Regions from separate parts of the Clostridium swellfunianum genome, predicted to be linked through region 2. Evidence: riboswitches for the same ligand, from Rfam matches in the RefSeq annotation. Region 2 holds a riboswitch; the other holds the start of a gene.
What was found. A riboswitch is a leader RNA that binds a small molecule or an ion and turns the genes downstream of it on or off. The one in region 2 is predicted to bind thiamine pyrophosphate.

Region 1: it holds a riboswitch for thiamine pyrophosphate, as region 2 does, so the genes downstream of both, thiD (bifunctional hydroxymethylpyrimidine kinase/phosphomethylpyrimidine kinase) here and thiT (energy-coupled thiamine transporter ThiT) in region 2, are expected to answer to the same signal.

The regions. Positions count from the first base shown of each region.
Region 1 is NZ_JAMOFV010000006.1:1,124,151-1,140,707, reverse strand. It holds gene thiM (hydroxyethylthiazole kinase) at 1-529, opposite strand, end outside; gene cytX (putative hydroxymethylpyrimidine transporter CytX) at 487-1,722, opposite strand; gene thiD (bifunctional hydroxymethylpyrimidine kinase/phosphomethylpyrimidine kinase) at 1,715-2,539, opposite strand; TPP riboswitch at 2,727-2,838, opposite strand; gene NBE98_RS05135 (patatin-like phospholipase family protein) at 2,915-3,907, opposite strand; tRNA gene NBE98_RS05130 (tRNA-Asn) at 4,058-4,132, opposite strand; gene NBE98_RS05125 (hypothetical protein) at 4,490-4,843, shown strand; gene NBE98_RS05120 (hypothetical protein) at 4,903-5,463, opposite strand; gene NBE98_RS05115 (hypothetical protein) at 5,466-6,308, opposite strand; gene NBE98_RS05110 (ABC transporter permease) at 6,454-7,212, opposite strand; gene NBE98_RS05105 (ABC transporter ATP-binding protein) at 7,212-7,943, opposite strand; gene NBE98_RS05100 (ABC transporter substrate-binding protein) at 7,997-8,920, opposite strand; gene NBE98_RS05095 (polysaccharide deacetylase family protein) at 8,947-9,690, opposite strand; gene NBE98_RS05090 (FMN-dependent NADH-azoreductase) at 9,864-10,499, opposite strand; gene NBE98_RS05085 (YkgJ family cysteine cluster protein) at 10,751-11,521, shown strand; gene NBE98_RS05080 (polysaccharide deacetylase family protein) at 11,575-12,459, opposite strand; gene NBE98_RS05075 (hypothetical protein) at 12,669-12,848, opposite strand; partial or broken gene NBE98_RS22580 (methyl-accepting chemotaxis protein) at 12,954-13,214, opposite strand; gene NBE98_RS05065 (HAMP domain-containing protein) at 13,331-14,413, opposite strand; gene NBE98_RS05060 (histidinol phosphate phosphatase) at 15,014-15,778, opposite strand; gene lysS (lysine--tRNA ligase) at 16,068-16,557, opposite strand, start outside.
Region 2 is NZ_JAMOFV010000006.1:2,906,985-2,923,541, forward strand. It holds gene NBE98_RS13990 (prolipoprotein diacylglyceryl transferase) at 1-255, shown strand, start outside; gene NBE98_RS13995 (YhfM domain-containing protein) at 276-1,127, shown strand; gene NBE98_RS14000 (efflux RND transporter periplasmic adaptor subunit) at 1,279-2,481, shown strand; gene NBE98_RS14005 (ABC transporter ATP-binding protein) at 2,481-3,173, shown strand; gene NBE98_RS14010 (ABC transporter permease) at 3,189-4,409, shown strand; gene NBE98_RS14015 (Mrp/NBP35 family ATP-binding protein) at 4,613-5,455, shown strand; gene NBE98_RS14020 (hypothetical protein) at 5,585-6,130, shown strand; gene NBE98_RS14025 (ferredoxin) at 6,222-6,410, shown strand; gene thiT (energy-coupled thiamine transporter ThiT) at 6,489-7,172, opposite strand; TPP riboswitch at 7,298-7,400, opposite strand; gene NBE98_RS14035 (hypothetical protein) at 7,460-7,639, opposite strand; gene NBE98_RS14040 (hypothetical protein) at 7,639-7,794, opposite strand; gene NBE98_RS14045 (DegV family protein) at 7,934-8,779, opposite strand; gene NBE98_RS14050 (sensor domain-containing diguanylate cyclase) at 9,031-10,143, shown strand; gene NBE98_RS14055 (tetratricopeptide repeat protein) at 10,319-11,128, shown strand; gene NBE98_RS14060 (extracellular solute-binding protein) at 11,473-12,702, shown strand; gene NBE98_RS14065 (carbohydrate ABC transporter permease) at 12,842-13,774, shown strand; gene NBE98_RS14070 (sugar ABC transporter permease) at 13,777-14,673, shown strand; gene NBE98_RS14075 (glycoside hydrolase family 13 protein) at 14,774-16,510, shown strand; gene NBE98_RS14080 (MgtC/SapB family protein) at 16,553-16,557, shown strand, end outside.

The DNA of each region.
Region 1 (16,557 bases), 1.8 Mb from region 2:
CGCCGGTTATAGCTATTATCGTATTAAGCCTAAGCGCAAAGTCTTTTGCCAGCTTCTTTACAGCTTCAAGCCCACCATCCTTGCCTTCAAATGTTTCTGAAGAATCTACACCTCTTGTTTGGGCTTCTATACCATACAGTGTTTTTATCTCAGATAAGTTTCCTCTTATCACTGACAGTTTTATTTCGTTCATTATCCTTTTGGCAGTTTCTGTTCTATAGGAAGTAGCTCCAGCTCCAACAGGATCTAAAACTACAGGTACGCCTAGTTCATTGGCTCTTTTTCCTGCTTCAAGCATAGCTTCAACAGTTCTGCTGTTTAGGGTTCCTATGTTTATTACTAATGATGAAGCTAAAGAAACCATATCCCTAACCTCATTTATATCATCTGCCATTACAGGTGAGCCACCAATAGCTAAAGTAATATTAGCACAGTCATTAACTGTAACGTAGTTTGTTAAATGATGCACCAAAGGCTTCTTTTCCCTTAGTTTGTATAATAGTTTTGAGATTCTTTTACTAGCTTCCATTTATTAATCATCCTCCATGACAAAATATATATTACTCCTGTTATAACCATTACCGGAGCAGTAGCCCCTAAGAAAAAGTCTAGCTTAATAAAACTATAGTAAATTCCAATTCCAATAATCCAAATAAGAACAGCTCCCCAGTTTATAAGTATTCCGGGTTGTACTTTTGTGTTTTTCTTTAAGATAAAGTAATCTGTTATTACAATCGCAAACAGCGGTGCAAAAACTGAACCTATTGCATATAGAAAGCTTTCATAATTCTCCATAGGAAATACTACTGCTACTACAGTTCCAACAACAGCCATTATGACTCCGATAGTTTTTTCACTCATTTTAGGCATAAGATTTATAAAGGAAATACCTGCTGAGTAAACATCCAGGAAGGTGGTTGTTACTGTTGAAAGAACTACTATCCCAAGGGCTGTAATGCCTAAATTGGCAGCAAGCATCATAGCTGAAGGGTCAGCATTATTGGATACAATAGCAGCACCAAGACCTATTATAAACATCCAGGAGCTTCCTAAAAAATACCCTACAAAGCTTCCATAGGCTCCACTCTTTTCACTTCTGGCAAAACGTGTGTAATCAGCTATAAGCGGAAGCCATGAAAGTGGCATAACCACATTTAGTTCTATTGCTCCTCCAAAGGAAATCCCTTCACTAGCTGCCTTTGAAAGCAAGGCTGCATCCTTAAATATGATAGAGCCTAGAACTAAAGTAAGGAGAAAAAGCAATAATACAGCAGCAGTATTTAACTTTTTCATGCCAGCTTTTCCAAACCAAATCCACAGGGCAGTAAGAATTCCTATAAATAAGCTGCATAATAGAATACTGTCAAAGTTCCATAAATTTTTTGATATTAGATTTATGGAATTTGCTGCAGATCTTATCATTACTGCAGTCCATCCAATAAGCTGAAGTACATTCAAAACAGAAAATAAGTAAGTCCCATACCTCCCAAAGGAAATCCCAGTTGAAGTTATAGCTGGTATCTTTTCTCTTGCGCCAATAATTCCACCTAGTACAAAAATTCCTGTTCCTATTAAGTGTCCAAGTAAAATGGCAAGCACCCCTGTTTTAAAGCCCAGTGGAGCTATAAGCCCTCCAGTCAAGATTTCTGCAATTGAAACTGCAGCTCCAAACCAAAGAAATACATAGGTCCAAAATCCAAGTCTTTCATCAGCATTAATCATTTAGCAATCCTCCTTTCTTATATAGCTCATAAAAATGATGGGTTGGTCCACAGCCATGACCTATATCTAAGGAATGTTCTATAGCTGTAGTTATATATTGCTTGGCCCTGCTAACTGCCTCCTTTATAGAACAGCCAAGCGCCAGGTTTGCAGCTATAGCAGAGGATAAGGTGCATCCAGTTCCGTGGGTATTTTTTGTAGGTATTCTTTCCGAATGAAAATAGGTAAGCTCCTTACCATCATAAAGTACATCCACAGCTTCTCCTTCCATATGCCCTCCTTTTAGAAGTACATTTTTGCAACCAAGCTTATAAATTTCTTTTGCCCCTGCCTCCATTTGCTCAACAGTTTCTATAACCTTAATTTTAGAACCTACTTCCTTCAAAATCTCTAAGGCTTCAGGTATATTAGGAGTTATAACATAAGCGTATGGGACTAAATTTTTAATTAAAGCACTTTTAGCCTCTGGCTTTAAAAGAGCATATCCACTTTTTGATATCATTACAGGGTCAAGCACAATTCTTTGAGCCTTGTATTGCTGAAGCTTATGACTTATAGCATTAATTGTTGAAGCTATAGAAACCATTCCTATCTTTACTGCATCCACTTCTATATCTGTAAAAATAGCATCAATCTGCGCTTTAATTATTTCCTCATCTATATCCTGAACAGCGAAGACCCCTTGAGTATTCTGCGCAGTTATAGCGGCAATAACACTCATTCCATATACTCCATTAGCACTAAAGGCTTTCAAATCTGCCTGTATTCCTGCACCTCCACAGCTGTCAGAACCCGCAATAGTCAATACCTTTTTCATTTCTTCTCCACCTTTCATTAAACTAATTAAGTATCCTTATTGGCACGAAACAACTTTGACTAATCTAATACCTTGAGCATTATGTAGATTTTAAGTTTCCTCATGCAGTGCTTACTAAAATAATCAAAAAATAAAAAGCACGAATCCATAGGATTCGTGCTAAAAATCTTGTACTACTAGCTAATAATAATACACTACAAACATCTTCCTACGCTGGTATTACCCAGTTCAGGTTCATAGGGTCAAAGAATTATGGTTCTTAATCTCAGTTGGCCTATCCAACACCCCTGTGTCAAAAACGATATTAATTTTTACACCTTAATCATAGCATGTCAAATAAATACTTTCAACTATAAATTATCCATTATCCAATAGTTAAACATCCATTCTTTTCAACTTTCTTACTTCTCTAAAGCCGTTGTTTAGATTCATTAGCTGCTTCAGCTTTCTGAATTCATCATCCATAGTTTGCTTTTGGAGCATCAGTATTTCTAGGTTTTTACTTATGCCTTCATAATTTTCACTTATGAATTCACCCATATCTTTACCACTATGGTAGCCCGCAAAGACCTCCCCAAAAATTGCTATCCCATCCTTGTAACCTTCAAGAATTCTATCTATAGCATCATGCTTTGAGAAATTCAGGGTTCCTCTAAGCCATCCTCCCAAATCCTTTGAAGGAAGCATTTCTATTATCTTTGCGTTCGGATACAAGCTTTTGTCAATTCGTCTTCTTTTGTTGAAATATATAACGATTATTATATCGCAGCCAGCATCGTAGAGAGGCTTAACAGGAATATTGTCTACAAGTCCACCGTCCATATACCACTTCTCATTTATGCACTCTTTTTCAAATACGAGAGGTATAGCAGAAGTAGCATATAAAAGAGTTTTTAATGACTCTGTCTTAAAATCCTTAATATTAAAATACTCTGCCTTCACCTCTGGAACCTCAGAGCAGCATACATAACATTCCTTACCCGCGGTATTCAGCAAATCATAGTCCACATATTTTTCAATGAGTTCCTCAAGCCCCGCCCTTGAAACAGTTCCATATTCCTTTAGCTTCTCATCCATCTCCAAAAGATTTCTCAGGTTATTTTTAGTTTTTCGAATAAAATATAAATTTCTAAGTATAAGCTTTTCGTCTATAGGAAGCATTTTCTCCTGAGATATATTAATCCATATATCCTCTGCCTCATCGTACTTTTCCTGCAAAAACAACATAGCATTTAGGGCTCCTATTGAGGTTCCCGAAACAGCTTTTATATCTTTATCAATTCCATAGGTCTTAAGCGCTTTCCAAGCTCCTATTTGATAAGCTCCCTTGCCTCCGCCCCCGGCAAATACCAATCCCATCTTTGTCATACAGCATTTCACCTGCTTTAATATTTTATAAACTCAGCAGCATCAATTTACAGCATAATATGTTAATATTTTACTATCGCTAAGTATAAAAAAGCAATGCCAAAACTGACATTGCTGGTTAACTTTATGTAAATGTTCAAAAAATAAAAATGGCTCCGTGGAGAGGACTCGAACCTCCAACCCTTCGGTTAACAGCCGAATGCTCCGCCATTGAGCTACCACGGAATGCTCACTACATTTGTTATTATAGCAGATTGCAGAAAAAATGCAATAGGTTTTTTGAAAAAAAATTATATGTTAGAAATAATTTATTTTATCTCATTCTATAAAGATTTTTAGTAAAATAAAGTGCATAATTTCATATAACTAAGTTTTAAAATGGGTGATATTTTGATTTTATTTGACAGTCATATACATACAAAGTTTTTAACTGATTCCCAGATGAACATTGAAGAAGCAATAAAAAAAGAAAAAAGCTGAGTATTGCTATGTTAATTAATTATTTACAATGTTGCCACCATACTGCAATACAGCTGCCTTATTATATAGTTAAATCAAATAAGAAAAGGAGCTGTAAAAGCAATGGATGAAAATAAAAATCCAGTTGAGCAAAACTTGAATATTACTAATGAACAAAAGGTAGAAGGAGCAACTTCCTCATCAGATATAAGCAAAGTAAAAATAGTAAGTGTTTTAAAGCATAGGTTTAAAAATATGAAGCCAGGCTTTAAAAAAGCAATTCCCCTTATACTTGTAGGTATCATATGCTTTGCTGCTGGTATTGGAGTTGATAGAGCTTTTATAGGTAGACGAATAAATAGGAACTTTAAGGATAGACCTGGAATAAATCAGAAGCTGCCTAACAATCCTAATATGAATAAACAAAATGGTAAGAACAATGATAATTCATCTTCTAGAGGTTCTCAAAAGCAATAAAACCTTATAATAAAAAATCTGCAGCCACTCCCCCTTGGCTGCAGATTTTTTTGTTATCTTTAATCTTTTATTAATTCTTTGGATTTTCTAAATAAGCCCATTAAGAGTAAAGCTGCAACTATGTTAAGTATTAATGGAATAAACATAAATCCAGCTACATCTTTAGGCATATTTAAAGAAAAAGGCATGTAGAAGATAAATATAACATTCAGTATAAAATAAAATCTGTAACGATCTCTTGCATTTTCTTTAAGCTGCTCTTCTCCCCTGCTTTCAGATACTAAAAATATTCCCTTGCAAATTATATAGTACATATACAAGCTAATTAGTACAGATGCAGATGATAATATCATAATCCAAATAGAAGCATCACCAAACTGACCTTCTAGCAAATTTACATTTTTAGGCTTAAAAAGTTCTATCAAACTTATAACAATTAAAATTGAAGCAGGAATCTTTCCTCTCTTGAATATGGGATTTTGTTCTTCCAGATTAATTAAGGCTGATAAAATCAACATATATCCCACAAAATTGGGGAGGATATCAAAAAATCCAATATTGAAATTGAAAACTACTAAAAACATTCCCCAGAACAGTTTGTTATAGCTATCATAATACATACTTATTCCCTCCCCTGTGCTTTCAGCAACTCCTTGATATTATACCCCTTAGAATGCTGCTGCCAGTAGTTTATAATCTGGAATGTGCTTTTCTCCCTGTAACCATTTGAATCCTCAGTTAAAACCTCTATCGGCAAGCTATACACATAAGAACTTCTTATATCATTTTTATCAAGTCTAAAACTATACTCTATACTGACATTTTCATTTGCTTTAATATTCATTGGCAAGGAAATATCGTTATAATCTTGACCATTAATCCTAAACTTTAACGCATCACCAACAATTTCATTAAATCTAAAGCTTAGTCCAAGTATTTTTATATCTCTTCCTGCAATAAAGCTTGCTGATCCAGTATTATCACTGCTGGAAGTAGAACCGCTATTCTTCAGATTTAATGTTTCCTTTTTGTCTGGCGTATCACTATATAAATATATTTTTCCCAAATCTACAGTCATGGTTTTGCCATCAGAAAAATGTACTTCTGCTTTTGTTATTACTTTATTTTTTAAATCAGCAGGAATTTGTTCTGCCTTTCCGTTAAACATATTTATTCTTAAATTTTTCATTTTGTAATATATTCGCTCAGAATTCCATTCAGTCTCAACAAAAGGCACATATTGCTTGTTAAGCTCTGGAAAACTTATAATTACTACATTCTGAGCAGAGTTGATATTTTGAAGATAAAAAAGCTGAAATTCAGACCATCCAGAATTGATATTATAATAATGCTTTAAAAAAAGAGGCTCCTTAAGAACTCGACTGTTGTAATAAAATACATTTACTGTCCAAGCTGCTGCAAGAAGTATAAGACCTGTCACTATTAACTTTTTACTGTAATTCATTTTTCCCCCGCCCCAAAAATATTTTCTATCTATATACTAATATTACCATATTTGCATATCATCTAGATATATCAATAAATAAATTCATAAACAAAAAAGGTTAACAATTCTTAGCTTAATAAAAGCATAAAATCGTTAACCGTTCTTATTTCGATATAAACATCCATGGACAAAGCTTTCTTTCCATTAAATCTATAAGTTTAAGTATAAAAAGCCCCATCAAGCTTAAAGCTAAAATGCCTGCAAACATTTCTACATACCTAACCATTGTCCATGCGTTCATTATAAAATAACCTAATCCATAGGTAGTAGCAAAATTTTCACTAAAAAATAAAGCGGATATACTTATGCCTATACTGACCCTAAGTGCTGAAATTATCTTCGGAAGCACAGCCGGTATAACTAGATTGGTAAATATCTGGCCTCTGCTTAACCCTAGTGATACCACCGAATCAAAAAGCTGCGGCGAAATTTCCTTAACTCCATCTCTTGCTGCCAAGAGTATTGGAAAAATTATAATAGTTATAATAAGCACAAGCTTTGAACTATCACCTAACCCAAGTAATATCATAAAAACCGGTAAAAAAGCTATTTTGGGTATTGGATACAAAATGTAGGCTGCAGGCGAAAGAATTGAATCTGCGAGCTTGTTCATGCCTATCCACAATCCTAAAGGAACTCCTATTAAAACAGATATTAATACTGCTGCCAATATCCTATATAGACTTGTGCCTACATGAAGCAGCAAGTCTCCACTAAGCAGCTTTAAAAACATAATTGTAGTTTCTAGAGGTGCTGGGATAACCCTAGCATTTATAGTCATATGCATAAGCTGCCACATTAACAAAACTATAAACATACCTATTAAAGTTCTGCTATTAATAATTCTCTTTAGAAAATTCATTAACCTTCACCTTCATAAAGCCATTGTCTAACTTCTGCACATATACTGTAGTACTCAGGCTTGGACCTTATATTTTCATCTCCGAAGTACGGATTATCAATTATATGCTTAATAGCTGACCTTTCCATTACAACTATTTTTTGTCCCAGAAAAACAGCCTCCTCGATACTGTGAGTTACAAGCATCATAGTCATAGGTTTTTTCTTATATATACTTAAAATCAAATTTTGAATATGTTCCTTCGTTATAGCATCAAGCGCAGATGATGCCTCGTCTAAAAGCAATACATCAGGCTCCGTTACTAAAGTTCTTGCTATGGAAACTCTCTGCTTTTGACCTCCGCTAAGCTGCTCTGGAAACTTATGCTTATGCTCTATTATATTTAATTCTTCAAGAATTGCATCAACCTTTTCAGCAGTAATAGTCTTATGAACTCCTCTGGCTTTAAGCCCTAACACTACATTATCCCATACAGTTTTCCAAGGAAGAAGCCCATTGTTTTGAAGTATTATACCAGTTTCTTTCCTTACTCCTTTAAGCTCAGTTTCATTAATTTCAACATTTCCGTCACAAGACTTTAAAAGCCCAGCAATAATATAAAGCAGAGTAGTCTTCCCGCATCCAGAGGGTCCAATAATAGCACAAGTCGTATTCTTATAAATATTTAAATTTATATTCTTAAGCGCAGTTTCATTTCCGTAACTATAGCTTAAATTCTTAATCTGAATCATATTTTAAAAAGCACCTCTCAGTTATCTACGAACTTAGTCTACAGTCTAACCCCCTATTCTATAAACTTGAAATTGCTTACGTCTTCAAATTTATAATCTTTCTTTACTAAGCCTTTTTTCTTTGTCCATTCTAGAACGCTGCTAAAAGTTTCAGGGGTTATCTTTCCTGCCTTTTCATACTTAACTCCACTGCTTAGGTATTTTCCTATAGCATCAGGGAAGCCATACTTGCTTAGTATTTGGCTGTATTCAGAAGCATTCGTAGTGTTCATATACTCCACAGCCTTATTATAAGCTTTATAAAAAGCCTTAACTTCCTTCTGATTATCCTTCAAAACTTTTTCATCAAACATTAAAGTTCCAGCTTTTAAATTATATTCCTTAGAGGTTGCAAGAAGCTTAGCTCCTTGTGACACAAGCATGCCAGCTTGAGGCTCAGTAAATATAACTCCACTTATCTTATCAGCTAAAATTGCCTCAAAACGAGCTGTAAAAGAAGGAATAACAACGGTTTTATAGGTTATATTATTCTTTTTAGCCATTTCGTCCATTATATACTCCAAAACAAAGTTAGGTACTATGGAAACATCTTTTCCATTAAGCTTTTCAAAGCTATCTATACCTGATTTTGGAGAAGTTAAAAGCTTAAAATCCTCATTTATATCTGAGGTAATTTTCATATTAACTCCTGCCTCATGAAAGGTTAATGAGGTCATAACATCTGCTATTGTTGCGTCAAGCTTTCCAGCTTGTACAGCAACGTTTCTGTCATTAGGGGCATTAAAAGGAAGAAGCTCTACATTTACTCCTTCTTTTTCATAAAATTCTTTTTCCTTAGCTACAATTATAGGAATTGCAGATTCAGCTGGCAAAAGTCCAAATTTTAAAGTTTTGCTAGCTGTTTGCTGTTTTGTGCAACCAGCTAGCATAGTTATTGATGTAGCTGCAGCTAACATTAGTGCTAATACTTTTTTCATAAGTTTTTTCATCCTCTCAATAAATATTATTTAAATATACTTTTAAACTTCTCTAGGTTGTAAGGGAGTATTACAGCATTTCTATGGAGCTTTAAAGGATTTGTTCCCTTTGTGTTCCTTCCAGCTTCAGAAGTAAATGCAAGCAGCGTTCCAAGCTCTTTAAGCCACTTAATATTATCCTCTGAATAGCCGCCAAAGGGATAGGCAAACATATGCTTAACATTTACAAACTCTTCACAAGCTTTGTAATCTTCATCAAAGGTTTCCTTATCTACCACCTGTATAGCAGTCAAGTTATCCTTTCTTGTATGCAAGGCCTTTGTATGATTTGCATATTCAAACACATCACTCATAGCTTCTAGCTCTAGCCTAGATAAACAAACAGAACGAGTTGTTGAATATTCCCTAGGTTCATCAAATAGCCAATCCAAAGTTACAAACCCAACAGCGCTAAAATTATATTTCTTAAGTATTGGATATGCATATAAAAGCTGTGACTTATACATATCATCAAAGGTTATAAGCACTGATTTTTCTGGAAGCGCTTTGTCATTATAATAAAAATCAACTACTTGCTGTAGTTTTAAAGTTGTATATCCATTTTCATAAAGATACTCCATCTGCCTTTCAAATTCTTCCTTAAAAGCAAATAAAACCTCAGGAAGTATATCCTTATACCCCTGCTTAACTTCAATACCTTCATAAGTATTTCTATTGTAGTCTTCTTTTTTAATAATTTCGTGATACATAAGTATATTAAATCCGCTCAAAACTTACTTCACCCTCCCTTAGCTATGAACTTGACTTCATCTTTCAAACTTCACAATATATAATGTTATCTCATTAAATTTTACATGTCAAACTTATAACAAATGCAAAAATAAAAAGGACACTAATAGCCTTAAAGTTATTAGCATCCCTATGTTTATTACTATCTTACTATTTAAAACTGTCTTGCTGCTTCCTTAGCCCTTAGAACAGCTTCAACCATTATTTCTTGAGCCTTGTCTGGCGCTGCATTCATGCCCTCAGCTATAATAGACTGCTTGTCAGTAATTCCAACAAAACCTAAGATAGCATTTATATATTTGTCACCCATTTCTACAGCCGCTGCAGGTCCTTGTGAATATATCCCGCCTCTAGCTTGAATATGAACAGCCTTTTTATCTTTTAATAATCCGACTGGTCCATTTTCAGTGTACTTAAAGGTCTTGCCAGCAACACAGATACTATCTAGATAAGACTTCATTCTTGCTGGCACAGTAAAATTCCAAAGAGGAGTAACAAATACATATTTATCAGCAGATATAAATTGCTCTAGTATAGAGCCCATAGCTGCTATTTTTTCTTGCTCCTCTGAAGCTAGTTGTTCAAAGGAAAATCCTTGTGCAAATTTTCCCCAGGCACTAAATACTACCTCATCTATCTCTGGTACTGTCATGTTGTATAAATCTACATTAATTATTTCGTCTTTTGGATTTGCTTCTTTGTAAGTGCTAACAAAAGCTTCTCCCATCGCTATACTAAAGGATTGCTCCACACTTTTTGGATTAGCTGTTATATATAATACTTTTGACATTATTATCTTCTCCCTTAAATCTTACATGATTAATTTGCATCAACTTACTTTATGTAACTATAATATTATAACTAATAATAATTGTCAAGTAATAATATACAACAAATTATTAATTAATTCTATGTGTCAATTCTTTTTTTAGAGATGGTTTTATAAATTAATTTATACTATAATAAATTTATGAATTTAAAATTATTGATTATTCGAATTATACAGTACATTGCGTGAATATAATTAGGGGGGTTATTGATATGCAAAATTTAGCTAAAACTGTATCAATTCCAAAGGAGAACTTATGCATTTGCGGTAGCGGTAAAAACTTCGGAGACTGCTGCTCTCATAAGAATCACACTTATGAAAGCTTGCTCATAGATGAAACAGGGGCAACAATAGTCTATGATCAGAGCGAAATTTTAAACTTAGTAAAAAGCCTAAATAGCTTTATTGAAGCAAGAGTAAATAACATTGCCACTAAGCTATCTGCTGAAGAAGCTTTAAGAAAATTAAAAAAGCTTTATCAGAAATTTGGAGAAGCGCTTAAACCTATATCAAACAGCACTTCCTGCAAAGCAGGCTGCAGCCACTGCTGCAACTTACTTGTCTTAACAAGCCAGCTTGAAGCAGAATTAATAAATCAGTACATAACCACTCATTTTTCTCAAATTGAAATTGAAGAATTTAAAAGAAAAATAGAAAAGCATAAAGAGTTACTTAAAAGCATTCTACCTCTTAAGGACGGTTCTTTCTCAAAGGAAAGTACTCAGGCTTATTTATCCTCTAACATTTCCTGTGCTTTCTTAGACAGTAATAATTGCTGCAGCATTTACGAAGCAAGACCTTTCATATGCAGAAAATATCTCGTATTTAATAGTCCAGAACTATGCAAAAATCCTTTCAGTAAAACAAATCAATATTATGCAGGTTATCACACCACCGTAAAGGACACCATCATAAAGCTTAATCAGTTGACCTATGGACATGATTATAAGTACAAGCACTTGCTAAATTGGTTTATTGAATAATAAAAAAGCTAGTAATACATATTCTAAATTCCACATGTACTACTAGCTTTCTTTTACTTTTTCTTTGGACCTTTTACCAGTTCTTTAAAATATTCAATCTCATATTTGCTGCTGATAGCATGTCTAGATAGGTTATAAAACCCATCAGATTTCCTCGCTCGTCCATAGAAGGTCGTTACTGCAACCTTATATTCCAATTGCTCTAAGGCCTTAATTGTATCATCATTATACTCACCATATGGATAAGCAAGATACTTCACTTCTCTTCCCAATATATTCTCTAATCTTTTTTTAGAGTCTCTTAGCTCTTTGTATTGTTCATCATAGGAAAGATTACTTAATCTTGGATGTGTTACTGTATGAGCTTCAATCCTTACTCCATTTTTATCTAGTTCCTTAATTTGATTTGAGTTAATAAACTTATTATTGGTATCAATCGTTGAAGTAATATCAAAAATAGTAGCCTTAAATCCTAATTGTTTTAGTATAGGATAGGCATTAGTATAATTATCTACATAACCATCATCAAAAGTAATAACTATTGGTTTTTCAGGAATGGGAGCATTATTAGAAAAATAATCATAAACTTCATCCAGGCTTAGGGTTGTATATCCATCATCCTTCAAAAACCTCATCTGTTCAGCAAATTTTTCCTTCGGTACACACATTTCATTGGTAGGTGAGTAATCTACATAATGGTACATTAAAATTGGAATGTCTTTATCACCTCTATGAACAATTTTATCAACTTTTCTCTTAGCCCTAGCTTTTAACCCTCTAAAAGAATTAGGCTGCTTTACATCTTCATAAAAATTTAACTTCTCTATCCTTATTCTATTCTCTGCCTGAATCTTAGCATTTCCTTTTCCCCGAACTATAGAATTTGCTGATGTACTGTCATTAAATAAGGTGATGCTATTATTTAATATCAAAGTCATAAAGATAACACCCAAAATTAGAATTAATGCCGAAGAAAAAATAATAAGGTGTTTTTTTGAAATATGTTTCTTCCATCCCACTAATACTCACATCCATTTTCTAATATTTCTGTCATTTTAAAAATTATACCATATTATTCACAAAAAATTAAGGACTTAGCTATAATTTTTATTGTCACTACTACTATAGTTAAGTCCAAATATTTATATTAAAATTTGTATTGTTTTATACTGCTTACAACATTATTAATCATATTATCCAGCCTTTCAACCGAAGCTACTATTTCTTCCATTGCTTTAGACTGTTCCTCTGCCGAGGCACTTATTTCTTCAGTTGCTGCAGCAGAGTGCTGAGCTATAGAAGCTATACTTTCAACAGAGCTTAGCACATTAATTCTTAAATGATCAATTTCTTTTATATCCTTATCCAGATATTTTATTTCGTTTACTGTATCATTTACCGTGACATTTATTCCATTTAATGCTTCTCTTGAGGTTTCTATTGCAGTTTTAACACTACTAATAAGAGTCTTAGACTCATATGTTGCTTTACTTATATCTGCAATGCTATAAGAAACCTCATTTACTATCTGCTGAATTTCCTTAGCAGATAAAGCTGCCTGCTCAGCGAGTTTCCTTACTTCTTCAGATACGACAGCAAAACCTCTTCCATGTTCACCTGCTCTTGCAGCTTCTATAGCGGCATTTAATGCCAGTAAGTTTGTCTGCTCTGCAATAACTGTAATTGTCTGCAGTATATTATTTATAGAAGCAGATGCAGCAGATAACCCTTCAACCTTGTCAGCTATGTTTAATGCTAAGTTTGAGTATTGTCCAAAGCTTTTCTCAAGGTTGCTTATGGAAGTACTGCCTAATTCATTTTTTCCTTCATAATAGTTGTGTTCGTATTAGCTAAATGTAATCTGTCAGATATTTCATGCACCTTTTTTGACAAATCATTTGCAAGTTCATAGCCTCTAGTTGCCTCTTCTGCCTGGTCAGAACTGCCGGCAGCAATTTCTCCTACATTTGTTGCTATACTTTCACTAGAAGCACCAGTTTCTTCAGCTGACCTAGCTATTATATGTGAAGCTGCCGCCAACTCCTCAGATGAGTTTTGAATACTTAACAGCACATTCTTGATGTTCTCAATCATTTTGTTAAAGGACGCTGATAAAATTCCTAGTTCAGTATGGTCTTTAACCGTAAGAGCCTCTACTTGCAAATCATTATTTGATACCTTGTTAGCTATACCAACTATTTTAATAATTGGTCTCGTTATGTATAAAGCCATCATTCGCCCGCAAATTGCAATAATAAAGCTTGCGCCAAAAGCTATAAATACAGCTAAGGTTTTAAGTCTCTGAAGACCCTTGTACATATTTTCAACATCATAATCCACACCAATAAAACCTATAACCGTATCATTATCCTTTATTGGATAATATGAACTTATAACAATTCCCCACTGGCCTTCGTTTCTCATCTTTGTATCTGTAAAAACCTTGCCGGAATAAGCTACATCATAGCCTACACTGGACTTATCTAAATCACCTATGTGAGACAGACCTTCTTCATCCGACCCATCAACTACATACATGAACTTTCCATCATCAGTTTTTCTCATAGTGTAGACATACTTTGAACCGCTTATTTTTCTTACCTTCGAAAGACTTTCTCTCATGTTTATATAAGAGGCTTTCTTTTCATCCTCAACAGTTTTAAGCTGTTGAAATTCTTTAACATCAATATATTCCAAAGCACCTTTAGCTATGCTGGCAGCTTTTTCTGCCATATTCTTAGATATGATACTGCTGCTTATTCCATATAGCAATGTGGATAAAGATGTTATCATTATTACGGATAGAATCAAGAATGTAAATGTTATCTTTGTCCCTAACCTTTTAAAATAACCAAGCTTTAAAGTGTTACCTAAGTCTGTTTTATTACTCATAATACTTTCTCCCCTGCATTTATGACCTCTTAACTCTTGTGTCTCTTGAGTTTCCTGAGACACAGCAATTCAAACTGTTGTATCCTCTCCTATTTCCTTTTTACGCTACTCATATCCTATGGTAGGCCTAAATCAATGTTAAATTAATCACAAAAATACACATACGGAGAAATTATATCATACTATATATGTCTAAACAAGATACTTTATGTTGAAATCTCATTGAAATTATAAAAGTTTGTTTTAATAATTATCGCTTTATTAATTATCTTGCAATTTAGCTATGATTGTTATATAAATCGAATAGAAGAAAAATAATTATTTTACGTTAATCCTTCAGATAGAATTGGACTTTGTTTTGTTTATCAAACTCACCATAAATAAGTAGACTTATATGGGGTTCGTAGTCCTCAGCACAGAATTTTGCTTTCAGCTTTACGCTCATGGTGGACATCCTTGTCGTAAGCTAGCACTTGGTGTTGCCAACCCCTGCAGCGGGCTTTCTCCATCAAGCTGTATCCTATGCTGGGCGAACTAAAAAGGCAACTAGCTTACAACCAGTTGCCTTATCATCAAAGTATTCATTGCTTAACTTCTTTTTTACACAAATTCAGGCTTTCTCTCCTTGAAATAGACAATTTTAAGCTTGCAGTTTTCAGCAATCACTTTAGCCATATCAAAGTTAAAGCCTATAGAGTTCTCATAGTGTGAATCAGACCCCACAGTTATCATTCTTCCACCCAGTTCATAAAACCTTTTATATATCTTTGTTAGATTATTTATCGCATCATTGTTTCCGAGCCTTCTTGTATTTAATTCCAGCGCCTTGTCAGCACTAATAACAGCCTTTAAAACCTCATCAATGTATTCAGAAAAGTCTTCGTAGTAAATTTCCTTGTCCTCATACACTGCATACCTTGAAATATAATCAATGTGCCCTATGCTATCAACAAAACTGTGAGTTTTTATACAATCCAGCATATATCTAAAATAATGCTCGTAAGAATCTTTTTTACTTCGATTTATATAAAAATTCTTATCAAGCACATCCATATTATCTACAAGGTGAACAGAGCCAATAACATAATCAAAAGGATAGCTTTCAATAACTTTTCTATTTTCCTCTACCTGATTAGTTATCATCCCTAACTCAATACCTAATAAAACCCTATCACTTCTATACTTTGAATATTCGTTAAAGTATTGATCAGGATCGAATATAAACTGATTTTTATCTGGAAAGTTTAGGTCCATGTGCTCAGTTGTAATAATACCTATGTCTAACTCTGAAGCCTTCCTTATTGCAGCTTCTATAGTCATTTTAGAATCAGTTGAAAAGTTTGTATGCATATGCGTATCAAACATATCTTTTTACCCCCTACACACCGTAATTCCACTTGTTGTAATTTATTCTATACATAAAAATTATTGATTTTTATTTCTTTTATTCTAAATATTTCATATGTAATTACTAATACTATAGATATCGCGTCTTTAATTTTTCATTTTTATCACTCAAGACAAATATCTCATAATTCTCATTTATTGTTTAAATTATACTATGTATTTACTATTTTTGCACAAATCTAATATTTATAATAAAAAGTCTCAGTGACAGCTATTTCATTAGCCGTCACTAAGACTTTGCCTATTACTATTGTTGATTTGGTTTCATTGTTGGGAATAATAGTACGTCTCTAATAGATACAGCATCAGTTAAGAACATTACTATTCTATCTATACCTATTCCAAGTCCGCCTGTTGGAGGCATACCTGTTTCAAGAGCGCTCATAAATTCCTCATCAATCATGTAAGCTTCGTCGTCACCAAGCTCTCTTTCCTTAGCCTGCTGCTCGAACCTGTCTCTCTGAACTATCGGATCGTTAAGCTCTGAGTAAGCATTACATACTTCTCTTCCATAGATAAAACCTTCGAATCTTTCAGTAAAGTCTGCATTTCCTCTCTTCTTTTTAGTTAAAGGAGAAATTTCTACAGGGTAATCTATAAGGAAGGTTGGTTGTATAAAGTGATGCTCAGCAAATTCTTCAAATAAGCCATTTAATACATCCGCCTTTGTACAATCCTTTATTTCCTTCTTGAATTCAAGATGCTTTTCCTTAGCTATGGCTTGAGCTTCTTCATCA
Region 2 (16,557 bases):
TTTGCCCTAGCGCTGTTTTTATTATGGTATGATAAAAAAGAACGAAAAGAAGGCAGAGTTTTTTCCCTTTATTTGATAATTTACAGTATAGGAAGATTTGTTATAGAATTTATTAGGGATGATCCAAGAGGTAGCGTAGGATTATTATCTACATCTCAATTTATTAGCTTGTTTATAGTTGTACTTGGAGCAATATTTTTTAATTATGATAAAATAAAGAAGATTGTTTCTAAGGAAAAGACTGAGCAGATATAAAAGTTAGGAGAGAAAAAACATTGAAGCGAAATAAAAGATTAATTTATCTACTGGTTTTAATCTTATTTTCAAGCTTTTTTTATGGTTGTGATAGGATTGATCAGATGAAAGTTAAGCTAGGTATGAAGAACAATGATTTTGAATACATAAAGCAGGGAAAGATTAGAAAAATAGTTATTCAAAATACAAGAGATACAGGATTTAGATTTGTAGTTACAGATCAGAAAGCTATATCAGAACTCTACGAAATATTGTCCACTGCTAAACCTGCTCCAGTTAAGTCAGAACTTGAGCCTGATTATATATTTGAAATGGAAGAAGGTCCAGGTAAGATTTATAGATTTAATTATATAGCTGGACTAGATAAGAAAGATGCTGGTAATTTGTATAGTGAGGATAAAATATATTTAGTTTCTGAAAGAATAGATAATGACATAATAAAAAGCTTTTGGAATATAAGAAAGCCGAAAGACTTTCAAAAAATTTACTACGGTAATATACTTAGCTTTGCTGAGAAATATTCTAAAGAAGAAGCTAAGGGTAAAAGCATTGGAATAAATATTTATGATGATGTAGAGGTTGCAAAGTTTATATTCTCTGCGGACTTGGAAGATTTTAAGTCAAGTCTTTCAGGTAAAGGGTTAAATACGGAGCTTATGACTCAGGCAAAAGGTGAGGAAAAGCAAAAGGAATATGATGTTGTTATGAATGTTAAAACCGTTGGGTATAAGACTTTTTTATACAAATGTGAGATAACTTTCTGGGATAAGGAAAATAAAAGTGAGAAAAAATATTATATAACTATGACTTATAAGTCATCAGATGGAAGATGGACTACTAAAGTAGATACTCAAAAGCCTACTGGGTGGTAAACTAAGCCTTGGGGAAACCTAAGGCTTTAAAATTATTAAGGAAATATTAAATTTTTATACAATATGGAATTGAAGTTAGACAGCTTGTATAATTAGATAGTTAATGTGGTAAGTAAATTTTATTTTTGAAGCTTATCAGTAGGAGGAAACTATGAAAAAGAAGGTTATTATTTGGATTGTAGTGATTGCTGTTGTTGGAGGGATAATTTCCTTTAAAGCAGCTAATAAAAACAAAGGTAATGTTATAGGGGTTAAAACAGCAGCAGTGTCACAAGGAGAGATAAAGTCTTATTTATCTACTACAGGCACTATAAAGTCTAAGAGCAGCAAAGATTATTTTCCGATTCAGGGAAAAGTAAAGAAAGTAAATACTAAGGTTGGAGATACTGTTAAAAAGGATCAAGTACTAGTTGAGTATGAAGTGGTTGATGCAAACGTTGCAGTAAAACAGGCTCAAATACAGTACGATAATGCTGTGCTTACAAAGCAAATGCAAGTAAATTCTAATAGTGACATGAAAAATAAGATGTCAGATATGGATAAGCAAATTGTAGATTTAGAAAGTCAAATTGAAAATGCTAAGAAAAATCCTCTTGAGGCAGCAAAGGCTGTAACATTGGAAACTCAAAAGGCAACACTCAAGCAGACTAGGGATAATCTAAAGCTGCCATTTTCTAGCGAGCAGCTAAAGCAAGCAGATAATGCTATAGCACTTGCTAAAATAGGTCTTGATAATGCAAAGCAAAATCTTTCGAAAAGTCAGGATAAGCTTATAGCAGAAGCTGATGGCGTTGTGACAGCTGTAAATGTTGTTGAGGGAGCTTCAACAATGGCAGCTGCACAGCCTGCGGTTACAGTTCAGGATATAAATGCTTTAAAGCTTCAAGTTTCTGTTGGGAAATACGATGCTAATAAGATACAAGTTGAGCAGGAAGCTATAGTTAAGAGCGGAACCAAGGAATATAAGGGAAAAGTAGCAGTTATTGACCCAGCAGCCAAGAAATCAGTATCTGCAACTGGTACTGAAACTACTCTTGGAATGGAAATAGATATTTTAGATAAGCCTGAAGGTTTAAAAATAGATTTTGATGCAGACGTAGATATTCTTCTGGGTAAGGTTGATAATACTGTAAAGATTCCAGCAGAAAGTGTGAGGACAACTAAAGAAGATAAGACCTTTGTTTTTGTCTTTGAAGATAACAAGGCTGTGGAAAAAGAAGTTAAGCTTGGACTTCAATCAGATATGGAGGCACAGGTTATTGAAGGAGTTAAGGCTGGGGATAAGATTATACTAAATCCAAGTGAAAATATAAAAAATGGAACAGTTGTTAAGGAAGCTGGTGAAGCCAAGTAATGATAGAGGTGAAGGATGTAGTCAAAAGGTATATTACAGGTGATATAGACTTTACTGCCTTAAAGAGTGTAAGTTTAAAAGTTGAAAAAGGTGAATTTACATCAATAATGGGACCTTCTGGTTCAGGAAAGTCTACTATGATGAACATATTAGGCTGTTTAGACAGAATGGACAGCGGAACTTACATTTTAAATAATCAAAATGTATCAAGCCTTAATGATAAGCAGCTGGCGCTCATAAGAAATAAGGAGATAGGGTTTGTATTCCAAGCATTTAATCTTCTTCCTAGGATGACTGTGCTTGAGAATGTTGAACTGCCTATGGCCTATGCAGGCATTTCGAAGAAAGAGAGAAGAGAAAAAGCTCTTATAGCTTTAGAAAAGGTTGGACTTAGTGATAGAGTTAAACATAGACCAAATGAAATATCAGGGGGACAGAAGCAAAGAGTGGCTATTGCTCGTGCTATTGTTAATACTCCTGCTGTTATAATGGCAGATGAACCTACTGGAAACCTTGATACAAAATCTTCAGTTGAAATTATGAAAATTTTTCAGGACTTAAATAACGAAGGTGCTACTGTAATAATGGTAACTCATGAGCCAGATATTGCTCAGCATACAAAAAGAGTAGTTAGGTTTAGAGATGGTGAGATAGTGGATGACTATCAGGTTAAAGATAGAATAATTTTATAGAGGGGAAGGACAGTAATGAGGCTTTTTTCAAATATAGTTGAAAATTTTAAAATGGCTATAGATAGTATATTATCAAATAAAATGCGATCCTTTCTCACTATGTTGGGAATTATAATAGGGATAAGTTCCGTTATAACTATAGTGTCCCTTGGACAGGGGGGACAAAACACTATAACTGGTGAGTTTGAAAAAATAGGTGCTGCAACTATAAACGTTTCACTAGATAATTCAAAGGCAGAGCCAAGTGATTATATTACGTTAAAAGATATAGATGCAATTAAAGAAAAAGTGGCTACAGTTAAATATATTAGCCCTACAGTATCTAAAAATGGAGTAGCGATCTCAGAGGTGAAGACAAAAAGAGCTTCCATAACCGGAGGAAATCCAGATTTATTTGCAGCTCAAAACGCTGAATTTCTTTATGGCAGAGGATTTAATGAAAGAGAGTTTTTAGAAGGAAAGCCTGTTATAGTTATAGATGAAGTTAATGCTAGAGCACTATTCGGCTATACAGATGCTGTTGGAAAAAGTATAAAGCTTGGAAGCAGAAAATCTCCTGTAAAGGCAACAATTATAGGAGTTACAAAGCTAGATTTAGGTGGATTCGCCTTCGACACAAGTCAAATGCCGGCACTAATTTATGCTTCTACAAACTTTGTTAAAACTATGTATCCTACTGATTTCAATATTGATAGATTAACTTTAGTGGCAACGACTAAGGATGAAGGAGAAGCAGCAGGAAATGGAGCTAAAAACATACTAGAGAGCAGGCATAACAATAGAGGCAAGGATAAATATAAGGTTGAGAATGCACTCAAGCAGCTTGATCAAGTAAATAAGGTTCTAGGAATATTCACGGCCTTTATAGGAGCCGTTGCAGCAATTTCTCTCTTGGTAGGAGGGATAGGTGTTATGAATATAATGCTTGTATCAGTAACTGAGAGAACAAGAGAAATTGGTATTAGAAAAGCCATAGGAGCGACAACTAATGCAATACTTCTTCAATTTTTGACTGAATCAGTAATTATTTCACTAATAGGCGGTATAATTGGAATGATTCTCGGAATTTTGGGAGGCTATGCAATTGGAAGCTTTGCAAATATAACCCCTTCACTTTCCATAGGAGTTATCATTGGAGCTATATTATTCTCCTCAGCGGTAGGAATTTTCTTTGGTATTTATCCAGCAAGAAAGGCTGCTAATTTAAATCCAATAGATGCGCTAAGATATGAATAAAATAAATTGGTATCTTCTTACTTAAGAGAAGGTACCAATTTTTATTTATGCTATATTCGAAAAGGTTCTGTAGATATAAATATCATATAAGTGAATAGGAGAATAACTATTACCGGTATATGGTAATAAAATAGAAAAATAATTTTTTTATGATATAATAAAATTATTCATTAATTAATACACTTGATAAAGGAGTGAAGTACATGAGCAAATGTGACAGCTGTGCAAGTAAAGGAAAGTGCAGCAATAAGGAAAGCACTTGTTCCGTATTAGTGCCAAGTTATGGAAGCATTAAAAATATAATAGGAGTAATGAGTGGAAAAGGCGGAGTAGGAAAGTCAACCGTAACAGGGATACTTGCTACAAAACTTAGAAGCTTAGGATACAAGGTTGGTGTATTAGATGGGGATATAACAGGACCGTCTATGCCGAGATTTTTTGGAATAAATGAAGAAAGAGCACAGATACTTCCAGGTAAATCTCAAGAGGAAGCTAAGTTTATTCCAGTTGAAACAGCTACAGGAATAAAGGTTATATCCTTAAATCTTCTAACTGAAGAGGAAGAACAGCCAGTCATTTGGAGAGGGCCGATTCTTACAGGAGTAATGACACAAATGTACAGAGATACAGAATGGGGAGATTTGGATTATCTTCTTATTGACATGCCTCCAGGGACAGGAGACTTAACGTTAACAGTAATGCAAAGCATACCTTTGACTGGGATTATAGTAGCTGCTACACCACAGGACATGGTAACTATGATAGTGAAAAAAGTGGTTATCATGGCTCAAAAGATGAACATTAAGGTTTACGGAGTAGTGGAAAATATGTCCTACATAAGATGCAGCTGCTGTGGCGAAAAACAAAGGGTATTCAGCAAAAAATCTGCTGAGGAACAGGCTGGAAATCTTGGGGTACCTTTAATCGCAGAGCTACCTATAAACCTTGATTTGGTTGAAAAGATGGAAAGCAGGGAAGTTGAAGACTTTATCAATGCTTCACCTGAATATGATGAATTGCTAGGAAGCTTTATGAGATTATCATAAAAATTAAAAAGATTGAAAAGCAGAAGAGGTTGACAAAACTTGCTTCTGCTTTTTAATTATTATGTGACTTTAAATAATATGTAAAATGAAGTAAAATAAAAGACACATATAGAGATAGGGGTGTTAAACTTGGAAAATCAAATATTAGTTTATGGACTGCTTGCAGTATTGGCAATTATAATAGTAGTCTCTCTCGTTAAAAAGGCTTTTAAGCTTTTAACTTTTGTAATAGGAATTATCATTATAATTTCTCTTTATAATATACTTATAAAAGGAGTATCTCCAATTGAAGAATTCAATGCCTATAAAACTAATATACAGTATGGCAAAGACATTGCGGAGTATACAGTTAAAATAAAAACTTCTACAGATAAAATTAAAAGTGTGATTGAAGGCAAGAAGCTGGATGAGGTATCTATAAACACGCTTAAAATAGAAAACGATAATCTTGTCAAATATCAAAAGGAAGTTAGAGAACTTAAGCATAGTCCAAAGTTAAACGTATTTCATAATAAATACATTGAATATTTAAATTTAATTGTTGGAACCTCAGATACTGCTGTTAAGGTAGCTGCAGGCAGCAACAAAACTATGCAGGGAACCGAAGACATGTTGAGCAGACTTAAGGTTGGGATAGACAGCTTATCTGCACTAAAGTTTGGCACTGATAAATAATTTTTGTAATAATAAGCCTCTTTTAGGAAACACTATAACTGTTAATGTTATTGTATATAAATGCCTGGAAGATTTTAAGGAGGTTTTTAACATGAAAGCATACGTTGATAAGGATGCGTGCATATCCTGTGGATTATGTCCATCACTATGTCCTGAGGTTTTTGAGATGGAAGATGACGGAAAAGCAGGGGTAGTTACTGATGAGGTTCCAGAAAACGCTATAGACAGCTGTAACGAAGCAGAACAATCCTGCCCAGTTAATGCTATATCAGTTTCTTAATAGAAATATTAAAGATGATAGTCAAAAAAGAGAACGCGGAAGGAGATAGTTTATCTAACTCCTTCCGCGTTATGGTTTTTATGCATTCAATTTTGGTTTGGCCATTACAGAGTAAAGTTGTTTTATTGGCAAAATAGCTAAAATTATTATGCAGAGTATTGCCTCAGGTCCTAAATAGCTTAGGTTATATAAGAAGGAATAGGCAACAGCACTTTGTCCAGGTTCTGCATAGCTTCCATAAAATACTATTCCTGAAATAAAGTGAAATAAAAATCTAGCAGCTATTGCTAACACAACACCTATAAGCATTTGCACTTTGCCCTTATCCTTGAAGTAACCTGTTATACCTAAGGCTGCAAAAGCAAGAGGGTAATCAAAGAGCACTTGAACAGGGTGCATTATAAAAGGGCCAAGTATAAAGTCTAGAAGTCCAAACATAAGCCCTGTCAAAAGTCCAATTTCTGAGCCATAGAAAAGACCAATCAAAAGAATAGGTACCATGCTGCCTAAAGTAGCACTTCCGCCATTTGGAAGCTGGAAGAACTTAATCATTTTAAGAACTGTTCCTAAAGCAAGCGCTACCCCTATGTTTGTAATAATTTTAGTAGTTAGCTTTACTTTTCTTATTCTAACAAAAACAATTGCTAAAATAATTAACCCAATAACTGCAAATATAGCAGTAGGATGTTTTGGAGCTTCAGCAAAGCCCTCACTAATTGCTTTAAGGTCGATGCCCTTAAAGGATAGTCTAAAGTTGTTCATAAAAATACCTCCTAGGAATTTTTGTGGGCGTAAAATAACTATTAATAATACGCCGACTTATAATTATATATGTGCTATGAGGTACATATAAAAAAACCGTATCCAGTTGTGGAATACGGTTTTATAACATATTAAAATCGCTTTCCTACGCTGGTATTATCCAGATCAGGTATAAGGGTTAGTGAAGTAATTTCACCTCTCAGCCTAAAGGCGCCCCTAGCACATATTTACTTATATAACTATTATATTACTAATAATAATTATTAGCAATACAAACTTTAGGAGCTTTACAAAATTAATGGACTAACTTTATGACTTGTCATCTGCAATGAATTCACATTAATATTTACAGTTGAACCAGCTTTTATGCTTGATGGCAAATGTGCAAGACCTACACAGATATTAGTGCCATCCTGCAGGGATAAAAAAGCTTCTGAAGCATATACATCTATAACTACTGCTTGCATTAGAATTCCTTCCTATTCTGTAAGGTTTTATCTATCTCAGGAACTGAAGTTAAATTTTTTTGTATGAAATCAACACCTTCGCCAACCTTCCCTTTGCGCTTGCTTGCCATAGGGAACTTTCCTACTATACCTTTTGCACTTTTTCCAGTACCCATACATATCAACTCCTTTTTGTTGTCTACAATTATATTTTTTGACCTTTTTAATTTAATTATTCAAATTAAATTGAAAATAAAAAAGTATATAAGTTTTACTTTTATGTAAAACTTATATACTTTTTTATTATTATTTAATTTAACCTTCTTTAAGCATTATTATACCTAATAAGCCTGGTCCAGTATGAACTCCTAATGCAGGGCTGATATCAGTAAAATGAATAGCAGAGATATTTTCTCTTCCCACAAAAGCTTCATACAATAATTGTCCTTCTTCCATAGCTCCGCCTTGGAGTATGTAAACTTCTGCCTTGCCAGCAGCTAAGACATCTTTTGCTATGTCAGCAAGCTTGGAAATAGATTGCTTTCTTCCTCTAACTTTAGCATAGGTAAAGTATTTACCATCATCATCTACAGAAATTATAGGCTTAAGCTTTAATAAATCGCCTATAGTACCTGCAACTCTTCCAATCCGCCCTCCCTTTTTTAGATATTCAAGAGTTTCAACCACGTAATACACTAAAACTCTTTCTTTGATGGAAGGGAGAAGGTTAACTATTTCTTCAAAGCTTTTACCATATGCTATGAGTTCTCCACACTTAGCAACTACAGCACCTAAACCAGCTGAAAGAGTTTTTGAATCAAAAACAAAGGTAGTTAAATTATGATGCTGATCGCTTACCAGCTTGAAGGTGTTAAAGGTTCCGGACAAACCAGAAGAGATAGTTATAGCAATTACATGCGTACACCCTTCATCTTCTGCGGCAGTAAATAAATCATCAATATCCTGCATGGACGGCATAGAAGTGGTAGGTATTTCTTGCGAGAGTCTGTCGTAGACCTCCTTAGGCTGTATATTTACTCTGTCTATGTATTCTTTGTCTTTGTAAATAATCCTTAAAGGTGCTACTTTAATGTTGTATTTTTTTATAATTTCTTGTGTTAGGTCACATGAACTGTCTGTAATCAATGCAATTTTACTCAAAGCAGTAATCTCCTTACTATTAATGGCGTAATTATAGCATAGTTGTACATTAACAGATAGTATATATTAATATTTTTATTAAATTTATATAAATTATTCGTTTTATTACGAATTAACATATAGTATAAACTTATTGTAAACTATTAAATAAACAATTATAATTTTATTAAGAGTAAAAATTGTAAAATAATATAAACGATGTTAAGCTGTATAAAATAGTACACTAGAAAACAAGGGGGATAAAAAATAAAATGGGGGAGATCAACTTATTCACAGCTTTAATAATGGCTTTAATAGCTGGTGTAGCTATAATGGAATATTTTAAAATAAAGAAAATCAATAGAAAACTTTTGCTTTTAGAAAAAGTTAGACGTACTTTGTATGAAGTTGCCGAAAAAATTATAAGGATAAACTCCGAAGAGGAGGCATATACTCTTGTTTTGGAAACTGCAATAGAACTTATACCTCATGCATCTAAAGGAAGCATACTTCTTTTAGATGAAGATTGTCAATTCCATTATAAGACTTTGAAAGGATACTCTGAGGAGCTTAAAAAAATCTCTTTAAAAAAGGAAGAGATATATCTATACAAAATAAATAATTTTACGGAGACAGCTATTATTAAGGATCCAAATAGATTCGACGAGGATGTAATAAGACCTGATAAAGTTCATAAGATGAACACTCTTGAAGTTCTTGATATTAGCTGTACAATGAGTTCTCCAATATTTATAGAGGACAACCTCATAGGTATAATTAATGTTGATAGTATAATTAAGGGAAAGTTTTTTACTGATGAAGATTTAGCGCTTATGAATTACATTAATAATGAGCTTCAACTAGCTTTGAAAAATTCATTTGTCCAAAATAAACTTAAATATATGGCAAATTATGATGAACTAACAGGCTTATATAACCGTAGATACTTTAAGCAATTTTTAAGCAAGGAGCTATCACAGGCAAAAAGGTATAAAACCCAATGCTGTCTTGCTCTGATTGACTTGGATGATTTTAAATTGATAAATGATAACTATGGACATAACATGGGAGATAAAGCACTGAAGCTTTTTGCCAATGTTCTTAGAAAAAATTTAAGAAAAACTGATATTTTTGCAAGAATGTCAGGTGATGAATTTGTTATTCTATTTATAAATTGCAGCAAGCAAGATGCAACCCAAAGGCTTGAAGATATAAGAAAAGAACTATCAAAGCAAAGGCTTGAGAATATAGTTTTGAGTTTTAGCTATGGCGTTAGCGAAATAAATTCAGAAATTGATTTAAGTCAAGATGATATTTTTGGTACTGCTGATAAGGAAATGTATTGCGACAAGCATGAGAAGAACATGAGAAAAAAGGCCATATAACCATATATAAGTTTATGAATACAAGAACATAAAAATATAAGAACATAAGAATATAACAAGTTAAGAATTTAATCAGCAGAGCATAAAGGTTGAAAATAGATAGTGATAATTAAAGTGATTTGTTATAATTAATTAGTACTTTAAGTTTAGTTTAAATAAAGGAGTTTATGACAACATGAAAAATTTACTTACAGCGATAATTGTTATAGTATTAGTAACAACTATATTTAAAATTAATATATTGGCTGGACTGCTTATAGTGGCTGGTGCATTATTTTTCTTTATATACAAAAATCGTCCAATCATATATATGATTAGAGCAAATAAGAATTACTCTGATGGAAATATAAAAGAAGCAATGATACTATATGAAAAATCCTATAAGCTTAAAGAGAATAATCCTAAGGCAGCAATAAATTATTCTTATATGCTTTTAAAACAAGGTGAACTGGATAAAGCTCAGAATGTGCTGGAAAATATAATGAAGACAACATTAAATGTAGGGGACAGATCAAACGTTGTTATTAATCTTTCACTTGTTTTGTGGAAAAATGGAAATCTAGATGAAGCTGTCAAAGCACTTGAAGAATTATACGGCAATGGTTATAAGAATACACTAGTATATCAAAATCTTGGATTTTTTTATATATTAAGTGGAGATTTAGAAAAAGCTCTGCAGTTTAATACGGAGGCTTATGAGTATAACAGCTCGGATGCCAGCATATTAGACAACTTGGCTATGACTTATTATCACATGACTGATTATGACAAGGCAATTGAAAGTTTCGAAAAGCTTATGTCTATGAATCCAGCCTTTGTTACGGCTTATTATTACTATGGTTTAACTTTGGATAAGAAAGGAAAACCTGTAGAAGCCTTGGAAGCTATAAAAAAGGCTTTGGAATGTAATTTTTCTTTTTTAACTTCTATAAAAAGAGAAGATGTAGAAAATGAAATTGAAAGATTAGAAAAGTTAATCAAATAAATATTTTATTACGAAGGTCTCAGTTTGCAGCTGAGACTTTTTATTTTAGGTTCCCTTTTATTAGAAAATAGTGTTAGTGTAGCACAGAGGACTTGCATTTAAGAAAGCGTAGCTGTGTAAATTCTCCGTTAAACTCAGTAGTGTTTTAAATGCATAGATTTATGTATTTAGTCGAATACTTATATCGAGATAATAAACATACATTAATGTATACCTCACTGAAAATATTTTCAAAAAACATATTGACTCCTTAGTTTTAGTAGGCTATAATTAATACATAAAGTGCAAACGGTTGCACGAATGTTGCAAAAAAATATAAGAATAGATTAAAGGGGGAAACTTTAATGAAAAGATCTAAAGTTTTAGTATCAGCATTAGCAGCTATGATAGTTGCAACTGCATTAGCGGGATGCGGTAAGAAAGCAGAACCAGCTCCATCAGCAGGCGGAAATACACCAGCTAAAGGTGGAAAGAAAATAATTGTTTGGTCACATCTTAAGCCAGAAGAAGTAACAGCTATAAAGCCAATCGCTGAAGAGTGGGCAAAGAGCACTGGCAATACAGTTGAAGTTTTAGAAGACAAGGGAGATATGAATGCTTTTGCTCAAGCAGCGGCTAGTGCTAAGGCAGCAGATATTATGTACGGTCTTCCACACGATAACCTTGGTGCTTTCGTAAAGGCAGGAGTCGTTGCTGAAGTTCCTTCAGGAGTTATCGATGAAAGCAAGTACGAAAAGAATACAATAAATGCTGTATCTATCGGTGGAAAGAAATATGCAGTTCCAATAGCTCAAGAAACTCTTGGCTTATTCTATAATCCAGATAAAGTTACTGCAGTTCCAAAGGATATGAATGCTTTAATAGAAGATGGAAAGAAAAACGGATTCTTATATCAAGCCAAGGATATGTACTTCAGCTATGCTGTTATAAGCGGTTTTGGAGGATATATATTCAAGGATACCAACGGTGTATTAGATCCAAATGATATTGGGCTTGCAACTGAAGGTGGAAAAAAAGGTTTTGCAATGCTTGAAAGATTCTCAAAAGAATTAGGCATGAAGTCAACAGTTGACTCAGCTAAAGCAGTTGCAGAATTCAAAGCAGGAAAAATTGCCTACTTTATAAGCGGACCATGGGATGCTGAAGGTTTAGCAAAAGAAAAGGTAAAATTCAAAGTTGTTCCAATTCCATCAGTAGACGGAACTAACCCAGCTAAACCATTCCTTGGAGTTCAATCAGCATTTGTTAACTCAAAGTCAAAGAACCAAACAGAAGCTTGGGAATTAATGAAGTATTTAACAGCTAAAACAGAAAAACAACTTTGGGAAGTTGGACACAGACTACCAGTATTAAAGGATTCTCCAATAAATTCTGAAGTAGCAAAGACTGACTATGCTGGATTTGCTCTACAAGCTAAGAATTCATACCCAATGCCAAACATAGTTGAAATGCAAGCTGCTTGGAAGTTAAATGATTCTCTTCCACTGTTATTAGACGGAAAGCAAGATGCTAACACATTTGCTGATACAGCTGCTAAAAACTTAAAGGCGCAATTAGCTACTCAAGCTAAATAATATAACTAAAGATCATACACCCGAGGGTGATTATAAAAATATGCAAATTAAATAGGAGGGGATATCCCCTCCTATTTGATAATAAAGACATAAAGCTGATAATAGTTATATATAAATAAGTAATATATGGAGGATTACAATGGAAAGGAAGAAAAAAGGTAATATATTGGGTAAATTTAAACCATACTTTTATCTATCGCCAGCACTTATTTCAATAATACTTTTAAGCTTGCTACCTATACTTTATACAATTTATATTGCTTTTACAAATTATAATATAAATAATATGGAGAACTTTAAGGTTATTGGGCTTGAAAATTTTAAGCAGATACTTACAGGACCATTAAAGCCAATATTTTTACCAGTTTTCTTATGGACTATAGTATTTGCAGCTATTTTAACCTTTGGTAACTATTTTATTGGATTATTCATAGCAATGCTTTTAAACAACCCTAACATGAAAGAAAAAGGTTTATATAAAGGATTATTTATAATTCCGTGGGCGCTTCCTGCTACAATTGCAATACTATCCTGGCAGGGACTTCTAAATGATGATTATGGAACAATAAATATGCTTCTTAAAAAGCTTGGCATTATAAGTGCAAATATTCCATGGCTTACAGATGGAACATGGGCAAGAGTAGGTATTATAATAGTAAGCTTATGGCTTGGATTCCCTTACATGATGAACGTTTGCTTAGGTGCTTTATCTGCTATTCCAGACACTTATTATGAAGCAGCGGATATAGATGGAGCAAACTGGTGGCAAAAGTTTACTAAAATTACTCTTCCATCATTAGCATCATCATCAATTCCATTATTAATATCATCCTTCTCCTTTAACTTTAATAATTTTGGTGCAGCATATTTAATAACTGGTGGAGGACCAGCTAAATTGGATACCCCTTTTGCTGGACATACTGACATACTAGCGAGCGCTGCCTTTAAAATGGTAAATACTTTGTTTAGATATGATTTAGGAGCTGCATTAAGCGTATTGATATTTATCCTCATCGGAACAATAAGCTTCTTCCAGATGAAAATGTCAGGTGCATTTGAGGAGGTAGATTAACAATGAATACAAAAACTAATAATTCGAACGAAGGACAATTAGTTTATAAGAATAGATTAAAGCCAAGAGATGTAAGAAATCTTTGGCTAAGCAGAATAGTTATTTGGATATTACTTGTAATTGTATTGTTTCCGTTAGTATCCATAATTACAGCCTCACTTTCAAAGGGTAATTATTTTGTTCAAGGAAACATATTTCCAACTGAGATAACTTTAGAAAATTATATAGGATTATTTTCAGGAGAATCTGCAAAGGGTGGAGATTTTCCAATATGGATAAAAAACAGCTTGATTCTTTGTTCTTCAGTTGCGTTGCTTCAGCTTTTTATGACTGGAACCGCAGCTTATGCATTTTCAAGAATGAGATTTAAGGGAAGAAAGAAAGGGCTCATGTCTCTTTTACTTCTTCAAATGTTCCCAAGTATGATGACAATATCAGCTATATACTATATACTTTTTAAGTTTAATTTGATTGACAATCTGTATGCTTTAATACTTATTTTTGCTGGTGGAAGCGCTTATAATATCTGGCTTTTAAAAGGCTACTTTGACAGCTTGCCAATTGAACTTGACGAGGCAGCTATGGTTGATGGCGCTACTCATTGGCAGATATTCACAAAGATAATACTTCCGTTGTCAGTACCTATGCTTATAGTAATGTTCTTGTTTAGTTTTATAGGAACCTACAGTGAATATATTATAAGTGCTGTAGCCTTAAAATCACCTGAAAATTATACTGTAGCACTAGGACTCAGACAATTTATAAATAACCAATATTCAGCTAACTGGACTAAGTTTGCAGCAGCAGCGGTTTTATCCTCACTTCCAATAGTTATAATCTTTATGCTGCTTCAGAAATTTATACAAAAGGGTCTTGTTGCAGGAGCTGTTAAGGGCTAAAAAATATAGTTAATGCAAAATTGGTATCTATAAATTCGGTGTTATACACCTAGTTTGTAGATACCTTATATTTATGTGGAAAATGTTTTAGGAGGAATATATGAATAAACATGCAATATATCATATAACTGATATACCATACGCTTATGGAATAGATGAAAAAACTTTGCTTATAAGGATTAGAACGGCAAAAGGGGATATAGCTAGGGCTATAATTTACTATAAAGATAGATATGACTGGGAAAACCCATTCAAGACCAAAATTATGGCTGTTACAGAATCAGATGAATTATTCGATTATTACGAGGCGGAAATCAGTGTTGAAGAAGGTAGATACAGATACTACTTCGGTCTTCAAGATGTTAAAAATGAAAGAACATTTTTGACCGAAAGAGGTATGTTTACTGAGCTGAGAGAACCAAAAGAACAGGGAGCATTTCAATTTGCATATTTAAATTCTATTGATGTTTACGAAAGTCCAGATTGGGCTCAAGAAGGAATAGTGTATCAAATATTTCCTGATAGATTTAATAATGGAGATAAGACTAATGATCCTGAAAATACATTTGGTTGGGAAGAGCCTGTAACAACTACTAGCCTGTTTGGAGGGGATCTTCAAGGAATAATTGATAAGCTAGATTATTTGAAGGAGCTTGGTGTAAACCTGATTTATTTGACTCCTATATTTTCCTCTTCAACAAATCACAAATACAATACTCGTGATTACTACAGTATTGATTCCGCCTTCGGAAACATAGATAAGGCTAAAGAACTTGTAAACAAATGTCACGATAGGGGAATGAGAATAGTATTTGATGCGGTATTTAATCATTCCGGAGATGATTTCTTTGCATTTGAGGATGTTGTTAAAAATGGAGAGAAATCACGGTATAGGGATTGGTTTTATATCAAGGAATTTCCGGTTGATAAGGATAAGGTAAATTACTTGACCTTTGCAAACAATATTTCAACCATGCCAAAATTTAATACAAATAATCCTGAAGTAGTACAATATCTTCTTAAGGTTGCAGAATATTGGGTTAAAGAAGTAGGGATTGATGGATGGAGACTAGATGTATGCGATGAGGTTGATCATGCCTTCTGGAGGGAATTTAGAAAGACTGTCAAAAAAGCAAATCCAGAAGCTTTAATTATTGGAGAGATAATGCATGAAGCTTCATCATGGCTTAGAGGAGATCAGCTGGACAGCATAATGAATTATCCTTTTAAACATCTATCCATAGACTTTTTTGCAAAGAGAGTTATAAATGCAGAGGAATTTGATAGTGGCTTAACTGATAACAGAGTTATTTATATGAAAAAGATAAATAGTAATATGTTCAACCTTATAGACAGCCACGATACAGCAAGATTTTTAACAGAGGCTGAGGGAAGAATTGAAAGATTAAAGCTTGCTGCTGCGTTCCAATTTACCTATATAGGAATGCCGTATATATACTATGGTGATGAAGTAGGTATGACTGGTGGTAATGATCCTGACTGCAGAAGGTGCATGATATGGGATGAAGAAAAACAGAATAGAGATTTATTTGATTTTTATAAAACTTTAAGCAAGATTAGAAAAGAAAATAAGGCATTAATCTATGGAGACTTTAAAACCTTATACAAAGATAAAAATGTTATTGTATTTAAGAGAAGTATCCAAGGGGAACAAATCATTATAATACTCAATAATAGTGACGAGCATCACTCTTTGAAGCTTGATGAAGTGAATGGCAAGTATGAGCAGCTACTAGATGTAAATAATATTATAATTTGTGAAAATAGAATTAATTTAATACCAAATGATGTTAAAATCTTAAAAGTACTGATATAATGTAAGGAAGGTTTTATGTATTATGCTTAAGGGGTGAACAACATGAT